Regions from separate parts of the Exiguobacterium sp. s80 genome, predicted to be linked through region 2. Evidence: riboswitches for the same ligand, from Rfam matches in the RefSeq annotation. Region 2 holds a riboswitch; each other region holds the start of a gene.
What was found. Region 2 has a riboswitch for thiamine pyrophosphate ahead of thiD (bifunctional hydroxymethylpyrimidine kinase/phosphomethylpyrimidine kinase). Riboswitches for the same ligand answer to the same signal wherever they lie in the genome.

Region 1 (5,670 bases), on a different contig from region 2:
GAACGGAGCACCACGACCAACTGAATTGTTGTTACACGCCGTCGCCGGCTGTACGGGAATGGACATCGTCTCCATTTTAGAAAAAATGCGTTTACCGTTAACCTCGTTTGAGATGGACATTGAGGGAGAACGGGCGACGGAACACCCGCGCCGCTTTACGACGATTTCGATTCATTATCGTCTCGAAGGCGACTTACCGGATGATAAAGTCCGCCGGGCCGTGTCGTTATCAAAAGATAAATACTGTTCTGTCTCGAAATCACTGAATGCTGAAATTGAAGTCTATTATTCAATCAATGGCGTCCGAAACGAGGAACCGCTTTGAAACCGATTTACCTGCTTTTAACGGCTTGCTTTTTGACGGCATGCGCGAGTGAACCAGCAACAGAACCGAAGACGAAACCGGAACCGAAGACGAGTCAGCAACAGCCGGTCGCTGACGAACCGACGGCTGCCGACCAGGCGGAGCAAGACATCAAACGTCAGCTCGCCAAACTCTCGACTGCTGAAAAGGTCGATCAATTGCTGTATATCGGGATCAGTGGGACGACGTTATCGGACGCGGACCGAAGTCTGTTAAACGATCACGCGATAGGCGGTGTCCTGTTACTCGGAGGCAATATCACGTCAGACGCCCAGCTGAAAACCTTGACGGCAGCAATCAAGGACGCACAAGACGACGAGGCGCTCGCGTTCCTCGGCTTCGATGAAGAAGGAGGACGTGTCAGTCGTGTCCCGGATCAAACGTTTCATTTACCTCCGAGTCTGACGCTCGGTCAGAAAAACGATCCGGCATTGATGCAAAAGACCGGACAGGCGCTTGGTGCGATGTCACGGTTTTATGGATTTAATATGGATTTCGCCCCGGTTCTTGATGTCAACAGTAACCCGGCGAACCCGATCATCGGTGACCGGGCACTCAGTGCTGAGCCGGATGACGTCGCCCGGCTCGGTGTCCCGTTAATGCAGGGAATCAAGTCGGAAGACGTCGTGCCGGTCGTCAAACATTTTCCCGGACACGGCGATACGACCGTCGATTCGCATGTCGGCTTACCGACCGTGACGAAGACGAAAGCGCAACTCGAGCAACTGGAACTCGTCCCGTTCAAAGCGGCAATCGATGCCGGAGCGGAAATGGTGATGGTCGCACACATTTTATTCCCGGCGCTCGACCCAGACAATCCGTCGTCGTTATCAGAGCCGGTCATGCAACAACTGTTGCGTGAAGAGTTGAAGTTCGATGGCGTCATCGTGACGGACGACCTCGTAATGGGTGCGATCACGAAACAATATGGTCTCGCCCAAGCTTCGCGTCTCGCCCTCGAACGTGGTGCCGACATGGCGATGTTCTCGCAAGCCGGTGCTTACACGGATGTTCATGCGGCAATTATGCAGGGGATCAAGGACAAGTCACTATCACGGGCTGACCTCGACGCGAAAGTGACACGTGTCTTACGTCTGAAACAAACGTATGATTTAGCAGACACGAAGCTGATTCCAACGCGTGAACAATTGACGGAACAGGTCAAAACGGTCACGGATTGGCTGAACTGACAAGTCAGACTAGAAATCAAGCGAGCGGTCATGGTAGACTACGAATGAACCAACCAACACTAAATAGTTCTACACTAGGGGAGTCTCGCAGCAGACTGAGACGGAAATATCCGGACCCTTTGAACCTGATCTAGTTCGTACTAGCGGAGGGAAGTGGCTTCTGATTATCATCCTGTCTCAGGTCTTACCTGGACATTTTTCGGACCACTCCATCATGTTCATGGGGTGGTCCTTTTTGTGTAGCAAGGAGGAGAAGGTATGCGTCCGAAGTTACATATTGTGACGACCGGGACAAAAGAGCTGACACATCTACTAGAAGTCTTGCCGGCTGTTGTGCCTTATGCCGACATGATTCATATCCGAGAACCGGGTTGGTCGGCGGACCGACTCGTCCAATTGATCGAGGCGCTAGTATGCGCCGGTGTTCCACGTGAAAAACTAATCGTCCATGACCGGCTCGATGTCGCCCTCGTGACGAAGGCAAGTGTCCAGTTGACATCACGCAGTATTCCCGTCGCTGTCGTGCGGCGTCAATTCAGCGAGCTACAGATCGGCCGATCAATCCACTCCTTGACGGAAGCGCTTGAGACGGGCAGCGACTTCGTCATGTATGGTCATGTCTTTGCGACGGCGTCAAAACAGGACGTCGCCCCGCGCGGACTAGCGGCACTCGCGCAAATCGTCACGTTTTCAAAAGTCCCCGTCATCGCGATTGGCGGGATTCAGCCGGAGAAGGTCGCGGGTGTCCTTGCGACCGGCGTTGCTGGCATCGCTGTGATGTCAGGGATTCTCGGTCAGGCAAACCCGGTCGAAGCAGTCCGGTCGTATCGCGAGGTGCTTGATCAATGAAAGCAACAGAGACGTTAATCGTCGGCGCAGGCGTAATCGGTTTGACACTCGCCTACGAATTGCTCAAACGAGGACAACCGGTACGCGTGCTTGAGCAAAATCGTTCCAGTGAAGGAGCGACGCGGGCAGCAGCCGGCATGCTTGCGACGGATCATGAACTGATTCCTGCCTTACATCAACTGGCAGCAACGAGTCGACAGCTTTATCCCGACCTCGTCCGTGAGCTGTTTAATGAGACCGGCATTGATAGTGGCTATAAAGAAAACCCGTTTCGACTGATCCGTGCAGACGGGGACATCCGGTTCGCTTCAGTCGGTCAAATCGATCCCGTCCAGTTGACGCGTTCGCTCCGTCAGGCGATTAAAGCCCGCGGAGGTGTGATTGAAGAACAGACAATGGTCACGGGACTGCTCCGGGCAGGGGCGACCGTCGTCGGCGTTGCGACAAGTAACGGTAAGCGCGAAGCCGGGAACGTCGTGGTCGCAAGCGGTCGGGGATCAGAAGCGTTACTCGCGACGAGTGGTGTCGAGATCGCGACGGTACCGGTCAAAGGCGAATGCCTCGCCGTCCGGCTTCCGGGGCATGTCTTGACCGAGACGTTGTTTAGCGACGACGTGTACCTCGTCCCGAAGTTTGACGGACGGATCATCATCGGGGCGACGGAACGGATCGGTGACGAGACGACAGGGGTCAGCGTCAGCGGGATTGAACATCTCCTGCAGGCGGCGGTGCGACTGTTCCCGGCAATCAGAGAAGCGGAAATCGTGGACATCTGGTCCGGGATTCGTCCACAAACAGCGGACGGATTGCCTTATCTCGGGCAGGTCCCGGGAGTCGGGCACCTATTCGTCGCGACCGGGCATCATCGGCACGGGATATTACTCGCCCCGATCACGGCGTCCGTCCTGGCAGACGAGGTAACTGGAATCACGCCGAAATATGAGCTTCGTCCGTTTTCATTACATGAATCGAGGAGGAACACGAATGCAACTCACCATTAATGGTCAACCGTATACGCTTGACGGATCGATTTCGACAATCGACGGATTGATTCATCATCTCAATTTGACGGAAAAAATGGTCATCATCGAACAGAATCGACAGATTGTCGAGCGGACAGCATACCAAAACACACCCATTCAAACAGGCGATTCTTTTGAAATCGTTCACTTCGTAGGAGGCGGTTAATCATGTTAACGATTGGTCAAACGACATTTCAGTCGCGGTTATTACTCGGAACGGGCAAATACCCCGACGTGACGACACAGCAGCAAGCAGTCGAGGCATCAGGAGCAGACATCCTGACCTTTTCCGTTCGCCGGATGGATATCTTTGAAGCGAGTCAACCGAACTTTTTAGAGGCGCTTGATTTGAGTCAGTATCATTTATTACCGAACACGGCGGGGGCGAAGACAGCGGAAGAAGCGGTTCGGCTGGCAAAACTTGCCCGCGCGTCCGGACTGTGCGACATGGTCAAAGTTGAAGTCATCGGCTGTGATAAAACGCTGTTACCGGACCCAATCGAAACGTTGCGGGCATCGGAAGAATTATTAAAAGAAGGATTCACCGTCTTACCGTATACGTCAGACGATCTGTTGTTGGCACGAAGACTGGAAGAACTCGGGTGTCACGCCATCATGCCTGCCGCGTCCCCAATCGGATCCGGACAAGGAATCCTTAATCCACTGGCCTTAAGCTTCATCATCGAACAGATGACGGTCCCGGTCATCGTCGACGCAGGAATCGGTTCACCGACCGATGTCGCCTACGCAATGGAACTCGGCGCAGACGCCGTCTTACTTAATTCGGCCGTCGCCCATGCGAAAGACCCGGTCAAGATGGCGCGAGCGATGAAGCTTGCCGTCGAAGCGGGACGACTTGGCTTTGAAGCGGGACGGATCGAAAAGAAACGGTACGCGACGGCGAGCAGTCCCGAGACAGGGATGAGTCGATGACGGATCGTTATTCACGGCAAACCCGGTTTCGGCCGATCGGTCAGGCGGGACAAGATGAGCTGACAAAAAAACATGTCCTCCTCATCGGCATGGGCGCACTCGGAACGGCAAGTGCCGAACAACTCGTCCGGGCCGGAATCGGCAAGCTGACGATCGTCGACCGCGATTACGTCGAGTGGAGTAATCTCCAGCGGCAGCACCTTTACACGGAGGACGATGCCGCGCAGCATGTCCCGAAAGCAATCGCAGCGGAGCGCCGCTTAAATGCCATCAATCAGGAAGTCGAGATTATAGCCCATGTCACCGATGTCACGCGTTACGAATTACCGCAATTGATCTCAGGTGTCGATTTGATTCTTGACGCAACCGATCACTTCGATATCCGGATGCTGATCAATGATGTGGCGGCGCAACACAAAATTCCGTGGATTTACGGCGGGTGCGTCGGGAGTTACGGCATGACCTATACGGTCCTCCCGAACGAGACCCCGTGCTTGCATTGTTTGCTCGAACATTTACCGCGCGGGCAAGCGACGTGCGAAACGGCGGGGGTGATTGGTCCGGCGATTCAACTCGTCGCCGCGTATCAAGTCGCGGAAGCCTTGAAGCTCCTCGTCGGTGCGACGGACGCGCTACGGCAGGAATTGCTCGCGTTCGACGTCTGGACGAATGAACAGAGCCGCATCAATGTCGCGTCTTTGAAGAAGGCATCATGCCCGTCCTGCGGCGAGAACCGGACCTATCCGTATTTGACGCACATGCCGGTGCAGTTTACAACATTGTGTGGACGTGACGCCATCCAGGTCCGTGGAGATGAGGCGCGTGACTTAGAACGTCTTGAACAGAATCTGAGCCCGGTCGTCAGTATCGTCGCGAAAAATCCGTACTTGCTCAGTTTTAAGACGGAGACGCATCGATTCGTCGCCTTTCGTGACGGACGCGTCCTGATTCACGAGGAACAGGAACTCGTCCGTGCAAAACAGCTCTATCACGCCTTTTTTGGTTAAAAAGTCACAAAAAAATCAAACTAACATTCAAAATATATGTTTTAGATGTTTTGAAAAGAGGTAAATAAGACTTCAAGACACAAAATGGCGTTTTAGGTAGACTGAAAGCGAAGAGGAGTGATTAGGATGAAACAAGAATTCGATAAAGTGGTCCAATCATCGGACCAGACGAAGCGGACAGAACAGACAGCTGAACCGGTTCAGCAGGCGAATTGGAATCCAGATCGGTACCGGACGAACTTAAATCCGTTCTATCTGTCACCTTGTAGCGTCGAACGACGGGAAGATGTTGAAGCACATGCGAA
Region 2 (5,670 bases):
ACATGAAAAAAACGTTTACGTCGCTCATCGTTTCCGCACTTGTCCTTTCATCAACTCCTTATTTTGCATCAGCAGATGATTTAAGTGAACAAAAAGCTAAAAACGAACAAAAGCAACAAGAAAACCAAAATACACAAAAAAAGCTTGAGTCTTCTGTGAATCACGAAGGTGAGAAAATTTCGAAGACACAACAAGAAGTGAATCGTTTAGACGAAGCATTGAATGAAAAAATGTTTGCCGTCGAAGCAAAAGATCGTCAAATCAAGGCGACAGAAGCTGAAATCGTTGAACTCGGTAAGCAAATCGAAAAATATAAAGCCAAGCTGAAACGTCAAGAAGAATTGCTCGGCGATCGTTTACGTGTCATGCAAGAAAATGATGGTAATTCGATTAAATGGGAAGAAGTCATCTTTGGTTCGAAAGATGTCGGAGATCTCGTCAGCCGTGTGCTAGCGGGGAAATCCATCTCACAACAAGATGATAAGATGATTACGGATTACCAGAACACGCAAAAGAAATTAGCGAATGCCCAAGCAGAACTTAAAGATAAAAAAGCAAAGCTTGTGACAGAGAAAAAAGAATTAAAGCGTCAACAGGCAGAGCTCGAACAACAAATCAGTGAACGAAACAAACGCATTAAAGAACTTAAGAAGCAAAAAAAGAAATTTGAGACACAGTTGATGGACGCGAAAGAAGTTCAACAAATCTTGATTGCGCAAGAAAAAGCAATCGCGGCAGAAAAAGCGGCACGTGAACGTGAAGCACGGATTGAAAAAGAGCGCAAAGCACAAGAAGCACGAGAAGCAAAAGCCCGTGCTGAAGCTCAAGCAGCACAAGCAGCAGCCGATCAGGCAGCGGCAGAAAAGGCAGCAGTTGAGCAAGCTGCAGCAGAAAAAGCGGCAGCCGAGCAAGCTGCAAAACAAGCAGCGCGTCAAAAAGCAACAACGAATTCAACAAAACAATCAACGCCGACACCAGCGCCTGTAACACCAAAACCAGCACCAGTAGCACCGAATCCAGCTCCGGCTCCAGCTGCATCTTCAGCATTGTTCATTCATCCGACAAGTGGTGCGACTACACAAGGATACGGCTCAGCAAGTGGTGAAAATGGGTATGGATTCCATAATGGAATCGACTTTGGTGCACCGGTTGGAACACCAATTGTCGCAGCAGCAACAGGAACTGTCATTACGGCTTCTAGTAGTGGTCCTTACGGAAATCACATCATGATTGCTCACCAATTGAACGGAAAAACGTATACGACGGTTTACGCGCACATGAGTTCATTGAATGCGCGTGCAGGACAACGTGTCAGCCAGGGACAACAAATCGGTGCACTTGGTAGCACGGGTAACTCGACTGGACCACACCTACACTTCGAAATTCATGTCGGTGGGTATATCTACAGCGGAACAGGCCCTGCAAATAGTGTTAATCCTATGTCAATGTTATAAAATCGTAAAAGAACCTCTACATTGTAGAGGTTCTTTTTTATACAGTTTGAATAATTAGTTGTTATATTACAAAATAACGTTTTCATTTGAAATGTAAATGAAATTTTTCTGAAACTATTACGGTGCTATAATCAATTTCAGATAGTTTCACTACGGAACAGGACTTCAAAAATCGAATTCATACATAAGCGAGGAACTCACATATGCTAAAAAAGTTATTTTCTACCGTACTATTAGGGACGTTATTATTGACGAACACCCCAATCACTCAAGCGGCTACAATCAAAGAAAAGAAAGCAGATAATGCAGCTGAACAACGTAAACTAGAAAAATCAATCAAAAAACAAGAATCTAAAATTTCAAAAGAGCAACGTCAAATCAATGCGATTGATGCAGCAATCAATGAAAATATTTTTCGTGTCTCAGAAAAAAATAAACAGATTCGTCAGTTGAATGAACGAATTGAAGAGCTTGAGGCAGACATTATCCATTATGAAGAAATGTTAAAACGCCAGGAAGAGCTGTTAGGAGACCGCCTTCGTGTGCTTCAAGAAAATGATGGGAATTCGATTAAATGGGAAGAAGTCATTTTTGGTTCGAAAGATCTTGGCGATCTCTTTAGTCGTGTGATGGCAGGGAAAAAAATTGCTGAACAAGATGACAAGATGATTTCTGCTTACCTTGAAACGCAAAAAAAATTAGCTGATGCTAAAGCGACGCTTGTGGATAAAAAGGAAGAGCGAGTGAAAGAAAAAGAAGCCCTTTTGGTTCAAAAAAAGGAACTCAACCAGCAAATGAAAGCACGTAGTGCAACCTTAAAAAAATTACGTCAAGGTAAAACAAAATTTACGACAAAACTTCTGAATGCGAAAGAACTTCAAGCGACATTAGAAGCGCAAGAACGTGCGATTGCGGCAGCAAAGGCAGCAGCAAAGGCAGCAGCTAAAGCAGCAGCGGAAAAGGCAGCAGCTGAAAAAGCGGCAGCGGAAAAGGCGGCGGAGGCGGCGGAAAAAAATAACGCCGGGACGTCTAAGAAGGTCGTAAGTGCTACGCCAGTCGCTAGTGTTCCGAGTGGTTCGGCGCAGTTCGTTCGCCCTGCGTCAGGAAGTGTTTCACAAGGATTCGGACCAGCGAGTGGTGCGAATGGGTATACTTTCCATAATGGTGTCGACTTTAGAGGGTCAGTCGGATCATCAATCGTCGCAGCAGCTTCAGGAACGGTCATCACAGCAGGAAGCGGTGGACCGTACGGAAATCACGTGATGATTTCACATTTCTTGAATGGGAAAGTGTATACAACAGTTTACGCGCATATGAATTCATTATCAGTTCATGCTGGACAAACGGTCTCGCAAGGGCAACAAATCGGTACGCTCGGAAATACGGGAAACTCGACGGGCGCACATCTTCATTTTGAATTGCATATTGGTGGTTACCAATACAGTGCGACAGGACCAGCTAACACAGTTAATCCATTAGCATACTTATAAAAACGAGCTTCGGCTCGTTTTTTTTATGGCGCTATGCTACAGTGAAAGAGAAATTTAAATCATGAGCAACTAGGGGAGCTGGAGGAATCTGGCTGAGAGGAAAACCATTCTGTTTTCGACCCTATCACCTGATCTGGATAATACCAGCGTAGGAAAGTTGAGATTGAAGACATGAATAAGTGACCACACTCGTTGGTTTTTCATGGCGTCGTCTGCTTTTTTACAGCGGACGGCGCTTTTTTTCGTTCCGCTTTCTCCTTGTGCTCTCATAGAAAGTGAGGTCTATCGATGAAACATGTACTGACGATTGCTGGATCAGACTCTAGTGGTGGAGCTGGAATTCAAGCCGACTTAAAAACTTTTTCTGCTCTTGGGGTTTACGGTATGAGTGTAATTACTGCTATCACAGCGCAAAATACGTTAGGCGTACAAGCAGTTGAAGATGTATCACCAACGCTTGTCGAAGCCCAGTTGAACTCGATTTTTAGCGATATTCGTGTAGATGCCGTTAAAATTGGGATGGTCTCGAATGAAAAAACGATTCAAGTCATTGCCAAATGTTTGAAACATTATCAGGGACCAGTCGTCTTAGACCCCGTGATGGTCGCAAAAGGGGGGCATGCGCTGTTAAGGAAATATGCTGAACAAGCATTAATGGAGCATTTGATGCCGCTTGCAACCTTGACGACCCCGAATATTCCGGAAATGGAACGCATGTTAGGGCAAGCGATTTCGACAATTGATGAAATGAAGCTGGCGACGACGGAATTCGCACAAAAACGAGACATCGCTATCCTGTTAAAAGGCGGTCATCTTGAAAGTACGGATGCCTCGGATATTTTATACACGGAAGGGATGCATCATCTGTTTCAGGAGGCACGATTAAAACGCCAGCATACACATGGTACTGGATGTACATTGTCTTCCGCGATTGCGGCACGTCTTGCGCTGGGAGATTCCCTGAAGGATAGCGTGATTTATGCTAAACGGTACGTAACTGAAGCAATCCGGCATGGATTTGCCTTAGGGAACGGAATCGGACCGACACATCACTTTTATGACATTTGGAGGGAAACGGATGCTTACAACCATTCATGATAAAAAACCATTAATTCATCATTTAACGAATGCGGTCACGATTAATGAGTGTGCCAATATGACCCTTGCGCTCGGGGGTTCACCTGTCATGGCGGAAGATATCCTAGAAGTCGAGGAAATGGTTGGACATGCAGATGCTGTCGTTATCAATATCGGGACATTGAACGCAGCTTCACGAGCGTCGCAATTGTTGGCAGGTCAAACGGCTAACCGATTGAAGAAACCGATTATTTTAGATCCAGTCGGAATGGGGGCGACGACACTTCGGACACAATTCACGAAAGAGTTACTCGAAGCAATTCATTTTACGGTCATTAAGGGGAACGTCTCTGAAATCAAGACGCTCATCGGTCAAGTCGGACGTTCAAAAGGAGTCGATGTCGCTTCCGGAGAGACATTAGATTTTCAAGTCGTCCATGAGTTTGCTGGACGGCTCGGGACGACTCTCGTCGTAACGGGACCGGTTGATTTCATTACAGACGGCAAGCGACAAGTAAAACTAACCGTAGGAACGCCACGACTCGGACACATTACAGGGACAGGTTGCATGACGGCATCGCTCATCGGAACCCTACTTGGAGCAGGGTATGATGCATTCGAAGCAGCGACCTATGGGACGTATTTAATGGGAAAAGCGGGTGAAGTCGCAGATGAAGCAGCGGGACTTGGTGATTTCCGGATGGGGTTGTTCAACGCAATCAGCTTAACTACAGAAGAAAGTTTGAAAGGGGTATTGACCAGTGGAGAATGATTACACGGTTTATGCGGTAACAGATCGGCGCTTTCACCCGGACGTTGCCTTGATTGATGCGGTCGAAGCAGCAATAAAAGGTGGCGCGACGATGGTCCAGCTTCGTGAAAAACAGGCGCAAGGGAAAGAATTTCTCGAACAAGCGAGTGACTTGAAGAAAATGATGTCTCGTTACGGCGTCCCACTCATCATCAATGACCGGATTGATATCGCACAAATCGTCGGTGCAGGTCTGCATATCGGGCAAGAGGACATCCCTTTGAAGGAAGCACGTAAGCTGTTACCGGAAGCCACGATTGGGGTTTCTGTTTCAACCGTTGAACAGGCAATCGAAGCAGAGCAAGACGGGGCAACTTATCTTGGCGTAGGGTCGCTCTATCCAACGGCGACAAAAGACGATGCGAGTCAGATGACAAACGAAACACTCCAAGCGATTCGCCGGGCTGTTTCCCTTCCTCTCGTCGGGATTGGTGGAATCACACATCATGTGGTGCCCGACTTATTCGAGATGCTTGAAGGATATGCCGTCGTCTCTGCCTTATTCGCAGCACCAGATATTGAACGTGCGGCACGAGAGTTCAAAGAGGCGGTTCAGACTGCGCGTCAAATAGTATCAGACCGGGTATAATCACTGAAGAGGTGATGTACGTGAAATGGCAAGTCATTCGCTTTCGGGGAGGCTGGATTCGGTATCGAATCGAACCACAAATCATTCGAATCGACAACCGTGGAAAGTATCATTTAGGTTGGAAATTGTTTCCCTATCCGAATCGTTATGCATTTGAATTGGCGGTTTTGTTAAAAAACAAACACCAACAACGATATAAACGGCCGCTGTTGATTAAAACGGCATCCATCGCTACGGAAATCTGGGGCC
Region 3 (5,670 bases), on a different contig from region 2:
CGTTATCGCGGTCTAAATCATGGGGATCAACTGCCGGACCACCGGCAGCTAGATAAAAATCTTGAGCGGCTTGGGCGCTGGAAAAATCACCACAGTCGCGATCTGCTCCAGAAGGATCGTATTCAAGATCAGTTGCTACTTCTGTATCTGTTTCATCAACGTATTCCTCATCAGATATACTCTCATCTTCATTTATCATTTCGCTGCTTGCTAAAGAGGCTTCGAGTTCGTCGATTTTCTCTTTTGCAGCACTGTGTTTCGCCTCTTCTTCTTTGAGTTTACTCTCTAAAGCAGTACGTTTGTCTGCTTCTTCCTTGTAGCTTTCAACGGTTTGCAAACGTAATTCTTTTTCTCGTTTTAACTCCTCTTTCAATTTTTTCGTTTCTTGTTGCTGCTCTTTTAGTTTAAGTTGCGTGTCCTTTAAAGATGTTTCTAACTCTTTTGACTCTATTTTTATTGATTCCAACATCTTTGTTTCCTTGGTAGAAGACCCGGCTTCAATTTTTCGTGGTTCATTTATTCGGTCTACCATATAGATAGAAATTGAAAAAGCAATGAATACACCTAGCCAAACGATAAAGGTTGGGTACTTCACTGGATTTCGAAGCCTTGGTTTAAAGTAAAAGTATAGACCAATTGCTGAGATGAATAAGCCAATGAGACTCCAAAAGGTGATAGTGAAGAGTAAAAGATAGACAATAGCAATCACGACGAGCAATAATACTTTTCGGATATTCATAAGTTCAGCTCCTTTAAGAATATTTGTAGTTTTATTGTACATATTTACAAGGGAAAATAGATTAGGAATTTATAGTTCTTTTCTAAAATAAAAGCTTGTAAAGCTCGAATACTAACTTGAATAAAGTATAAGCAATTACTGATCAAACATAGTTGATAGCTTTTAAGAGAATAAACTTACATCAATCTAAGTGACTTAAAAGTAATCAGAATAGGCTGTATTTCGCAGTCGATACACAAAGGACTGTCTATCAGGAAATTGTGAATGACTCGGTAGAGGAAAAAATGATTCATAACTTAGATAATGAGAAAGGCATCTAACTTATCAAAGAACTTAACTCTTACGTAATTGTGCAGAACTCCAATGCTTGTATGGGAAAGAAGATGAATCGTTGATTGAATTGGTACGTTTTTATTCAAAAAGTAGTAAAAACGTAAAATAGAGTGCGTATACTTTAAGACGAAAAAAATTAAATATAAACTGAAGAGAGAAGACGACATACTTACTACTTAATGGCCCTCATAAGATGATTACGCAAGATAAGCTTTATACATTGCAAACATAAATGATTCGGACTACTAGATCACGTAATTGATCAGAAATATCGAATCGCTCGTATATTAAGACATCATTAAAGAAAGAAAAAATGATAATTAATATTGCCTAGTATAAGATGTGACCGTAACAAAGTAATCCGAATTAGATAATAATCCTATTTTTACGCTCGATCTTTAAAGAAATACTATTAACGAATCGCTTTCATCATCATTGACAGGTGTTCACAAGACTACTAAAGTGAAGGTAACTTAAATAGAATCACTAGGGGTGTTATTAAACTGAGATGAGTAGCTACTCAAACCCTTTGAACCTGAACTAGGTCGTACTAGCGTAGGAAAGTGTAAACTCTGATGAACAAGCGGAGACGATGATGTCGCTCTTTGCTATGTGGTTATTTAGACGTGCGCAACTTTCCTTTTGGAGAGTTGCGTTTTTTGTTTACTACTTCGCTATTTAAGTTGCAAAAATGGATGAGGGAGTGGACAAGAATGAGCAGAACAGTATTAGTGACAGGAAGTAGCCGAGGACTTGGGGCGACGATTGCAAGGGTGTTAGTGAACAATGGATTTAAAGTGGTGATTAATTACTACAAAAGCAAAGAGGCGGCAGAAAAACTTGTGAGCGAACTAGGAGCAGAGAATGCACTTGCCTTGTATGCCGATGTTACGAAGCGGGAAGATGTTGAGAGCATGATGCAATCCGCAACAGCACATTACGGTCAAATCGATGTTGTCGTCAATAATGCATTAGTAGATTTTAAATTTGATCCGGTTGCTCAAAAATCGTTCATCGATTTAGAGTGGGAAGATTATCAAAAGCAACTGGATGGAACGCTAAAAGCTGCTTTTCACACCATCCAAAGTGTCCTACCACAATTTATGGAACGAAAGAGCGGTAGTATCATCAGCATTGGAACAAACCTCTATCAAAACCCCGTCGTTCCTTATCATGAATACACAACAGCAAAAGCAGGTTTAATTGGTTTCACACGCAACCTGGCCGCAGAACTAGGTCAATACGGTATAAACGTGAATGTCGTCTCCGGTGGGTTATTGAAAGTCACAGATGCGAGTGCTGTGACATCCGCTGAAGTATTTAATCTTATTGCTCAATCGACACCATTGAAAAAAGTGACGAGCCCAGAAGAAGTGGCTCAACTGGTTGCCTTTTTGGCATCAGAAGCAGCATCTGGGATTACCGGTCAAAACGTAACAGTCGATGGTGGGTTAACGATGAATTAAAGCGAGCGTTTTAAAAAATTCTCAGCTTGTAAGAGAAGGGATTCGTGAATAGAAGATGACGAATAGAAATCAGTTAAATATCGGCGTTTTGTTATATGGTTGTGGTCATCATCAAGCCGCATGGTTAATGCCTGATTCTGCGATTAAAGAGATCGGAGAGAGCCGCTATTATCAGCGTTTGTCTCAAATAGCGGAAGCTGGATGTTTAGATGCAGTATTTTTTGCGGATAATCAATCTTTTCCGGCTAATAATGCAACTGATTTACCTGCCTTTTGGTTGGATCCTTTAATTAATCTAACGGCTATTTCTCAAGTGACGGATCATATCGGATTAGTTTCTACGGTATCGAGCACGTTCTCCAATCCGTATACAGCAGCAAGGCAACTTCTAAGCCTAGATCACGTGACGAAGGGGAGGGTAGGCTGGAACTTAGTGACCTCGATGACGGATTGGGAAGCGTTAAACCACGGGATGGATGCACTTCCACCGAGGGAGGAACGGTATAACAAGGCGAACGAATTCGCAGCATTGATGGAGAAGCTATTTTTATCTTGGGATCAAGCGGCTTTTCTTGCGAATCGATCAGATAACCAATTGATTGATCCTGAACGTATACAAGTTATCGATCATTCTGAAGCCTATTTCAGCGTAAAAGGTCCTTTGTCTACGCCGCGTAGTCCCCAAGGAAAGCCAGTAGCGATGCAAGCGGGGGCTTCTGAAGAAGGGATTGCCCTTGCAGCCAAACATGCGGATGCCGTATATTCTGTGTCATGGAATTTTAGACAAGCCCATGCTTTTCGTGAAAAACTCCATAAGAAAATTACACAAACTGAATCACCAGATCGAAAGATTAAGATATACCCAGGCTTAGTAACGTATGTTGGTAAAACAAGAGAAGAGGCACTAGCCAAAAAAGCCGAACTAGATGAAAAATTACCGGTTGAAAATGCGTTGAAACAATTGAGTTTCTTTTTGCAGCAAGATTGCTCCACATGGGATCTCGAAGCAAAGATTCCGACCTTACCATCGATCGAGGAATTTTCCGGACCCATCGGACGCTACCGAACGATTCTAGAGATTATCGATGATACAGATCCGACGCTCAAAGAACTATTAGGCTATTTAGCAGCAGGAGGAGGACACCTGACATTGATTGGTACTCCGGAAGAAATTGTGGATCAGTTGGAATTTTGGTTTAACGAGGGAGTAGCAGATGGCTTCAACTTGATGCCGCCGTCACTACCGTCAAGTTTAGAAGATTTTGTAGACATGATCATTCCTGAATTACAAAAAAGAGGATTGTTTAAAGTGTCCTATCAAAGTACTACATTTAGAGAGCATCTAGGTTTAATCGATTAAATTAGATGAAAAGTTTAGTTAAATTCCGAAAAGATTTCGAAGAAAGCCTTGAAGATCAAATATGAATCGGCGTGACTTAAGATTTACGAACTTTAAGATTTAGATGAAAGGAACGATACAAATCTCAGTGTTGCAAAATCTCAAATGGGAAGCTCAGCATCCAGAGGATATTGAATTATATCGTGAAATCTCAGAGGCGCGATTATCGCGCTGTAAAAATATAATCACACTGATTTAAATGTTAAAAAGCGACATTTGTAATATGATAATCACAATTTTTAAAATTAAAATGCTATATTTTTCTTATACTAATTAAAGGGGGAGTTTTGTTTGGCTGGTACTTTTGACTCTTTGAATTCAATTTTTTACTTGTTAGTTTTTCTGGTTTTATTAAATGTAATCTTCTTGGTTATTCCATCTAAAATTTCGTCTTTTGTATACATATCATTTAATACAGTAGTCCTCGCCGTCATTTCAATCATGTTGTTTTTCAAAGCGGGTTCTTTAACTGATGATCTAAATAAAGATGGATCAAGCGTGCCATTTTATTTAACTATTATCATTGGAATTCTTGTTATTATTGCAATTCCATTAGGTCTTAAAAACAAAAAAGTGAAGAACTCTTAAGTTCTTCGCTCAGATTGTAGACAAACCCTCATTTCGTGATCGGAATGAGGGTTTGTTGTATGTACTCCCTATTAAAACGTATTGAAGACATGGATTCCCAAGGGAATCCCAGGACCAATTCGCAAGCTTTTTGAGGTTCAAGGCAATGAAAGTAAGCATCGCTTGAAGCGTCGTTTTTTTCAGCCCTCGATAGCGGCTCCAACGCATGCCATGCTTCTCTTGGGTGTCTGTGAATACACGTTCAATTGTTTCCTAGCGTTTTCGATACAACTCACGATTCACAACTGTATGTCTGAGGTGCTCCACTTCATCCATCGCCTCTTGCCAGAGATGGCGATGGATGACTTTTCTGTGGTCGCGACACTGTGTACATTTGGAGAGAAGAGGACATGTCTCGTATACAAAAGGATTCGAGACATATTCACGGTACCCGTCTCGCGACGTCGTTCGGTAACGGAGAACTTGATTGTTTTCACATAAATAACAGTCATAATGTTCGTCATAGTAAAAGTCTTTTGTTTTTAACATTCCTTTCACCCCTCTGGGGCGCGTATAAATAACTTGTTTGAGAAGATGATGAGCAATCCAAACATTTTCTTAGTCGATTGTTAATTCTAGAAAGTGCGTGATTTAATTCTGTCTTGTTGATCATTCCGAAGTTGCTTCCCTTTGAGAAGGACTCACAGAGAAGACCATTGTCATTCTCGTTGCTGCCACGTTTCCATGAAGAATAGGGATCCGCGAAGTACATCGGGATTCCCAGAAAATCCCGTATCCTTTCATGACAGCTGAACTCCTTACCCCCGTCCGTCGTCATGGTTAAGAACGTCCCCGATGGGAGTTCGATGCAAGTTCCTGTGTTTGTTAAAATACCTAAAGAAATAAATCTAAGACCTAATAGTGATGATGTTGTTCTTACTGATTTATGGAGTTAATTTTGTGGTATGTGCAAATTCTTGATTGAATTACGTATTCGGTAGCAGACTTAGTTTGAACATATGCAAGCATCGAGCGAATTATGAACCTAAAGATAATTTTTTTATAATACATGTTATGAAGGTGTATTCGACTATCAGCTATTACATCTTTGTTCAATTGGTTCTATTAATATCTTTTTTCAATATTTGCTCATACCTATTTTTATC
Region 4 (5,670 bases), on a different contig from region 2:
AGCCACCTCATCCTCTAGCTGTTGAATCTGCTGTTCGAGTTCGCCTGCATTTAAAGCCGGATGTTTCCCGGCTACCGGCGTCCGGGTAGCGCGGGGCGTGGGTGCCGCTGATTCGACGATTGACCGGGCATGTCGTTTTTCGGCAGCATATTGGTAAGAACCGTGAAAGATTTCTGTCGTGTCATCTAGCCAATAGGTTTTCGAGAAGAGTCGGTTCAAGAAATAACGGTCGTGCGATACGGCAATCAGCGTTCCGTCAAAGTGCTCGAGTGCTTCTTCAAGCGCCTCGCGGGATTCAATGTCGAGGTGATTCGTCGGTTCGTCAAGAATCAGGACATTAAGCGGCGAATGGACAAGAATCGCGAGCATCAAGCGCATCTTTTCCCCGCCGCTTAACGCAGTAATCGGTAAGAAGACACGTGGACCGAAAAAGAGGAAACGGGCCAACAGGGAGCGAGCTGTTCCTTCGTCCGCCGAAACGTGTGAGCGGAAGTAATCGATCAGTCGCTCTTCACCCGGCATATCGACGTGTTGCGATAAAAATCCGACCTGATTTGACGGACCACGCGTGACACGTCCGTTCGTCGGCTGGAGTTGTCCAAGTAAGACACGTAATAACGTCGTTTTCCCACTTCCGTTCGCACCGACGATTCCAATCCGGTCACGTGCCGCGGCTTCGAAATCGAGCGACGCGAACAACTTCCGGCCGGCGACGGAAAGCGTGACATCCTCAAGACGGTAAACGATTTGACTGAGTTGCCCTTGCGACGAAAAGCGGATGTCAGGCACCGCTTTTTCCAGGAGCGGCCGTTTGAGTCGCTCAATCCGTTCGAGTGCCCGTTCCATGGCTTTTGCTTTTCGGAACAGTTTTTCGCTTGGCGGAGAGGCTTCATTTGCCCACTGGCGCAAGCGCCGAATCGCATCCTTCATCTGTTTGATTTTCTTTTGTTGTTCCGTGTAGGCGTGGAATTGTTCGAGGAGCAGGCGTTCTTTCGCGACCGTGTACGCCGAATAATTTCCTGGGTAGATTGTCAGTTCACCATCTTCAAGTTCAGCGATCAAGTTGACACTTGCGTCAAGAAACACGCGATCATGCGAGACGATGATGACAGCGCCCGGATAACTGTTTAAAAATTGTTCGAGCCATTCGATTGCTGCGAGATCGAGGTGATTCGTCGGTTCGTCGAGAATCAACAAGTCTGGTTCCACCAGCAGCATCCGGCCGAGGCAGATTTTCGTTTGTTCGCCACCACTTAATTGAGAAAAGGGACGTGTCAGCAAGGCATCGAGGTGGAGTCCGTTAATCATGCGCTGGATTTTCGAGTCGAGCAGGTAACCGTCCTGTTGTTCGAATTGTTCGGTCACACGCGTATACGCATTTAGCACATCGTCCAGGTGGTCAGCACTTGCCATTTGTTGTTCAAGCTGATGCATCGTCGTCCGTAAGGCGACGATTTGGGCAAATGCGGTCCAGAGAACATCAAGGCCCGTCAATTCTTCTGCGAACTGTGGAATTTGAGCCAAATAACCGATGGAAAGTCCTTTTTTGAGATAAAGGGTTCCGCTGTCCGCTGTTTCGAGTTGCGCGATTAAACGCAGTAACGTGGTTTTTCCGGTTCCGTTTCGACCGATCAATCCGATGCGGTCAGCTTGTTTAAGATAGAGCGAGACATCGGTTAAGACGGATGCTCCCCCAAATTGTTTTGTCAGGTGTTGGATGTCGCAAATCATGATCAGTAACTTCCTTTCATGCGCATCAAAAAACGGAGAACGCAAATAGCGCTCTCCGTTTACCGTAAAAGGTGCGCTTTGCTTTATTTTTCAGATGGATGTTCCTAAGAAAAGGGCAGACTCGTCCTTTAGAACGCCATTTCATGAAAAATCGCGCGCAACAGATAAAGTTGTTCCATCAACCATTGCTTACACGCAGCAAAACCCATCTTTTACACCACCTTTTCGTTTCGATAAAGTTAGTTTACCATGTTTTGAACTGAAAATGAAATCGTTTTCAGTTACTTGAACAGTCCGGAAATCGAGTTAAAGAACTTACTTAAGCCGTCAAACAGTTTTGCAAAAAATCCTTTCGTTTCTTCGGAGGTCGCGAACGCGTGGATATCTTGCCCGGCACCCTTTAATCCGGTCTCGATTTGTCCCCAGTTCAAGTCAGCTTTCTCCATTTGACTGAACAATGACGTCAACCGCTCCATTTGGGCGTCCGACAACTGGATGTTGTTATTTTGAATGACTTGGATGATGACATTCTCGATATCGACTTTGGTTTCCGGCTTTTGTTTGGCGATCTCTGCTTTGATTTCATTCATCAGTTCGGCGACTTTGTCCGTCCCGACCGTTTTTCCGACATCGGAAGTGACCGATAACTCTTGTTGGGCTAAATCTTTTCGTTCATCCGTCAATTTAATGCCGGTCTCAGCCGACGTTTGATCGTATGCTTTCATGATCCCCGTCAAAGCAGAGGTCCCGGTGACTTTATAAGGGGAAGTGATTGTGATGTCGGCGTCCGTTACGCCTGCAGTGACGAGCGCGTTCAAGTACATGTCTTTTGTTACCCAGGTAATGTTTTCGGTCGCGACAGATAAACCGTCGCCTTTTTCAGCGAGTTCGATTTTTGCGGAAGAGTACATATTGCCGCCGAGTTGCGATTGGGGAACGTTTTTCCCTAAATATTTTTCTTCATCCGCTGCCGTGGCGATGACGGGCGTAATGCCTTCCGGCGCATTCAATCGGGCGAGTACCCAGGCTTTATCCTTTGCCCCGAGCGATTCACCAAGCGTGATGATTGTTTTATCGACGACTTGCTCTGCTGAAGCAGCAGTCGGTAGAAGTAAACTTGTCGCTAAAAGCGTCGTGGTCATGATTTTTGTTGCTTTATTCATAGTATAAATCCTCCGAGTATAGTAGGTAGTATCAGGTGCTAATTTCATTGTAAGTGACGTCTCCCAGAACGGAATCGGTCTTGAGGCGGAATGAACCGCCCACCTCGTGTCCCTAATCCTATACTACATTTCATTTAAAATCCTGATCATGTGACTGAAAAAATGATATAGTGAAGAGGAATTAAATAATGACCACTAGGGGAGTCGGTAGGCCGACTGAGACGACGAAGACGTTCGGACCCTTTGAACCTGATTAAGTTTGGACTTACGGAGGGAAGTGGCGTGAATATCTCTCTTGTTGTCTCTTCACGTCATGCCCTGTTCGTAGGGTGTGGCGTTTTTTGATTCAACAAAAGGGGGAATTAGGTTGAAATTCAGTCAAGAAATTCGGCAAGCCGCAAAAACATATTGGGACAGCAGTTTTTCCCATCCATTCGTCACAGGCATTGGTGACGGGACGTTACCGCTCGAAAAATTTCGACATTATGTCATGCAGGATGCGTATTACTTAAAACATTTCGCAAAAATTCAAGCCCGGGCCGCCTCAAAGGCAACGGATTTTGCGACGATCGCGGAACTCGCGGAACATGCGACATCGACCTATGCGGCTGAGCTATCACTCCATCAATCGTTTTTTGAACCGCTCGCTATTACGGAAGCGGATTTAGCAGCGTTCGAACCGGCACCGACTGCGTATGCCTATGTCTCACATATGCATCATGCGAGCGAGGGGACACTCGGGGAAACGATTGCAGCGATTTTACCGTGTTACTGGCTTTATTATGAAGTCGGACAACAACTGTTGACGAAGTCACCGGCGTCACCGATTTATCAACAGTGGATTGCAACATACAGCTCGGAATGGTTCGAACGGGTCGTCTTTGAACAGGTCGACCGGCTGGATGCTTTGGCGGCGCAAGCGACTGAAGCAGAACGGGAACGGATGAAACACCATTTCGTCAGAAGCTGTTATTACGAATTGATGTTTTGGGAAATGGGCTGGACGGAAGAAACGTTTGAACGTCTCTTTACACAAGTTACGCGTCAACCAAAAGTAACGAAACGATAAGTACAGCTTTAGCCGCTGTTGATCAGCGCGATCAGACGGCAGACTGCACAAAACCTGAGCAATTTTCAGCTTTCGTAAAGAAAGTCATGGCAATCGCTCAGGTTTTTTTGTTGGTGGATTACAGGCATGATGAAAATTCTGGTAAGGAAATCAGCTGTACCGTTCAATCAAATCGTTTAATTGTTGTTTGACGGCGTTTCGGTCCATCAAATCGTGGTTCGATAAGGATAGCTTCGTCATCGTCTCATCCGCACCCGCCATCTCACTGAAGAGCGAACCTAAGTCGTGGGCACGACGGTCGATTTGCAAGACGATGTCGATGCCGGTACGGTCTTGGAGCATGATGAGTTCGACTTCATCGAGTTTATGGGCGAAGTACGTATTGCGTGCCGAATACTCGAGTTCCTGGGCGATCGGTAAATCCTTCCGGTAACGCCCGGGAAGTTTTTCCGTGTCCGCTTTCTTGAGTCGGAAGCCAAGTTCTTCCATCGCTTCTAAGATAACGGATTGGAGGTCATTGGCTTGGACGATGATGGCGTCCCGGTCTGACGGATCGACCGCCTGGGCGATATCGAGACCCGTTTCAATCCATGATTTCGATTGACTGACCGAGAGCGGCGTATTGAATGGTACTTGAAGCGTAAACGGAATTTCGCGTTCGACACCTGCTTCAATCGTAAAGGCGGCTTCGTTTAGCGAAAAACGATCGAGTGTGAACGTCGTAAATGTCGTGCTGTCCCTGACTTCTTCTTTATATTGTGTATTAAACGCTAAATAAATCCGATCGATTTCTTGGTCGACATTGCCGCCTTTAATATGGACGGTTCCGTGAATCTGTCCGCCTGGCTCACAGCGTTCGCTGTCGAGTCGTGTATCGACTGTGGCGGCACCGATTCCGATTTGTGATAAAAGTTTTTTGAACATCGTTCGTTCCTCCTTTAATGATGAAGATACCTTACTTGTCGAATAGGGTGGAATTTGCTACAGTTTCGAAAGAACAATCAGAAAAGGACGGGACTACAGTGGAATTACACCAAGTAAAAGAATTACTCACTCAAAAGCTCGAGGCTGCTGCTCTCGTGCATGCAACGATTAGTGGTCCGCGCCAAAAGTCGAATGATCTTCGAAGAATCAAACTAAAACCGATTCTATTGAAAGATACGTATGCAATCCAGTTAGAGTTTCAATATGAACGGATAATTAAACACGAAAATTTGTCGGTTGATGAATTTTTAGAACGACTCGACGGATTGATGGAGGAATTCCGTCAATTTTTATTCCGTTTCGAGACGGAAGAAGTTCAGTTCCAGTTATCCAAAAAAATGAAAGTATCGTTAAAAACAACGCAACAGTCACCCCTGCAAGCAGAACTGTCGCATAACCGTAAAAAAAGTCATCTCCTTGAAGATGGTGTCGTCGTTCCGTTTTTAGTCCGACTCGGTGTCATGACGGAAGACGGACAAGTCAAACGGCAAAAGTACGATAAATTTAAACAAATCAATCGGTTCCTGGAGTTCGTCGAAGATAGTATTTCCGCGTTACCGACAGACCGAACGTTACGGATTCTTGATTTCGGTTGTGGAAAATCGTACTTGACGTTTGCCTTGTATCATTATTTAAGTGTCGTCAAAGGCTTCGACTTGAAAGTGACCGGACTTGATCTCAAAAAAGAAGTCATCGAAGAATGTACAGCGATTGCGCGCGATC

Region 1: it holds a riboswitch for thiamine pyrophosphate, as region 2 does, so the genes downstream of both, KNP94_RS02715 (thiamine phosphate synthase) here and thiD (bifunctional hydroxymethylpyrimidine kinase/phosphomethylpyrimidine kinase) in region 2, are expected to answer to the same signal.
Region 3: it holds a riboswitch for thiamine pyrophosphate, as region 2 does, so the genes downstream of both, KNP94_RS14195 (3-oxoacyl-ACP reductase) here and thiD (bifunctional hydroxymethylpyrimidine kinase/phosphomethylpyrimidine kinase) in region 2, are expected to answer to the same signal.
Region 4: it holds a riboswitch for thiamine pyrophosphate, as region 2 does, so the genes downstream of both, tenA (thiaminase II) here and thiD (bifunctional hydroxymethylpyrimidine kinase/phosphomethylpyrimidine kinase) in region 2, are expected to answer to the same signal.

Annotation. Positions count from the first base shown of each region.
Region 1 covers NZ_JACSMP010000001.1:533,044-538,713, forward strand. Annotated here, with positions in the region: gene KNP94_RS02705 (OsmC family protein) at 1-325, shown strand, start outside; gene nagZ (beta-N-acetylhexosaminidase) at 322-1,554, shown strand; TPP riboswitch at 1,621-1,723, shown strand; gene KNP94_RS02715 (thiamine phosphate synthase) at 1,813-2,403, shown strand; gene KNP94_RS02720 (NAD(P)/FAD-dependent oxidoreductase) at 2,400-3,404, shown strand; gene thiS (sulfur carrier protein ThiS) at 3,388-3,591, shown strand; gene KNP94_RS02730 (thiazole synthase) at 3,594-4,358, shown strand; gene KNP94_RS02735 (ThiF family adenylyltransferase) at 4,355-5,365, shown strand; gene KNP94_RS02740 (hypothetical protein) at 5,492-5,670, shown strand, end outside.
Region 2 covers NZ_JACSMP010000005.1:116,747-122,416, reverse strand. Annotated here, with positions in the region: gene KNP94_RS10840 (murein hydrolase activator EnvC family protein) at 3-1,454, shown strand; gene KNP94_RS10835 (murein hydrolase activator EnvC family protein) at 1,658-2,944, shown strand; TPP riboswitch at 3,006-3,116, shown strand; gene thiD (bifunctional hydroxymethylpyrimidine kinase/phosphomethylpyrimidine kinase) at 3,233-4,042, shown strand; gene thiM (hydroxyethylthiazole kinase) at 4,023-4,793, shown strand; gene thiE (thiamine phosphate synthase) at 4,783-5,421, shown strand; gene KNP94_RS10815 (hypothetical protein) at 5,436-5,670, shown strand, end outside.
Region 3 covers NZ_JACSMP010000010.1:37,491-43,160, forward strand. Annotated here, with positions in the region: gene KNP94_RS14190 (hypothetical protein) at 1-739, opposite strand, end outside; TPP riboswitch at 1,551-1,651, shown strand; gene KNP94_RS14195 (3-oxoacyl-ACP reductase) at 1,786-2,538, shown strand; gene KNP94_RS14200 (LLM class flavin-dependent oxidoreductase) at 2,594-3,898, shown strand; gene KNP94_RS14205 (hypothetical protein) at 4,229-4,525, shown strand; partial or broken gene KNP94_RS16005 (transposase) at 4,535-5,053, opposite strand; partial or broken gene KNP94_RS14220 (IS30 family transposase) at 5,025-5,363, opposite strand.
Region 4 covers NZ_JACSMP010000001.1:284,558-290,227, forward strand. Annotated here, with positions in the region: gene abc-f (ribosomal protection-like ABC-F family protein) at 1-1,731, opposite strand, end outside; gene KNP94_RS01470 (DUF1002 domain-containing protein) at 2,013-2,894, opposite strand; TPP riboswitch at 3,082-3,187, shown strand; gene tenA (thiaminase II) at 3,262-3,963, shown strand; gene KNP94_RS01480 (sporulation protein) at 4,114-4,887, opposite strand; gene KNP94_RS01485 (class I SAM-dependent methyltransferase) at 4,986-5,670, shown strand, end outside.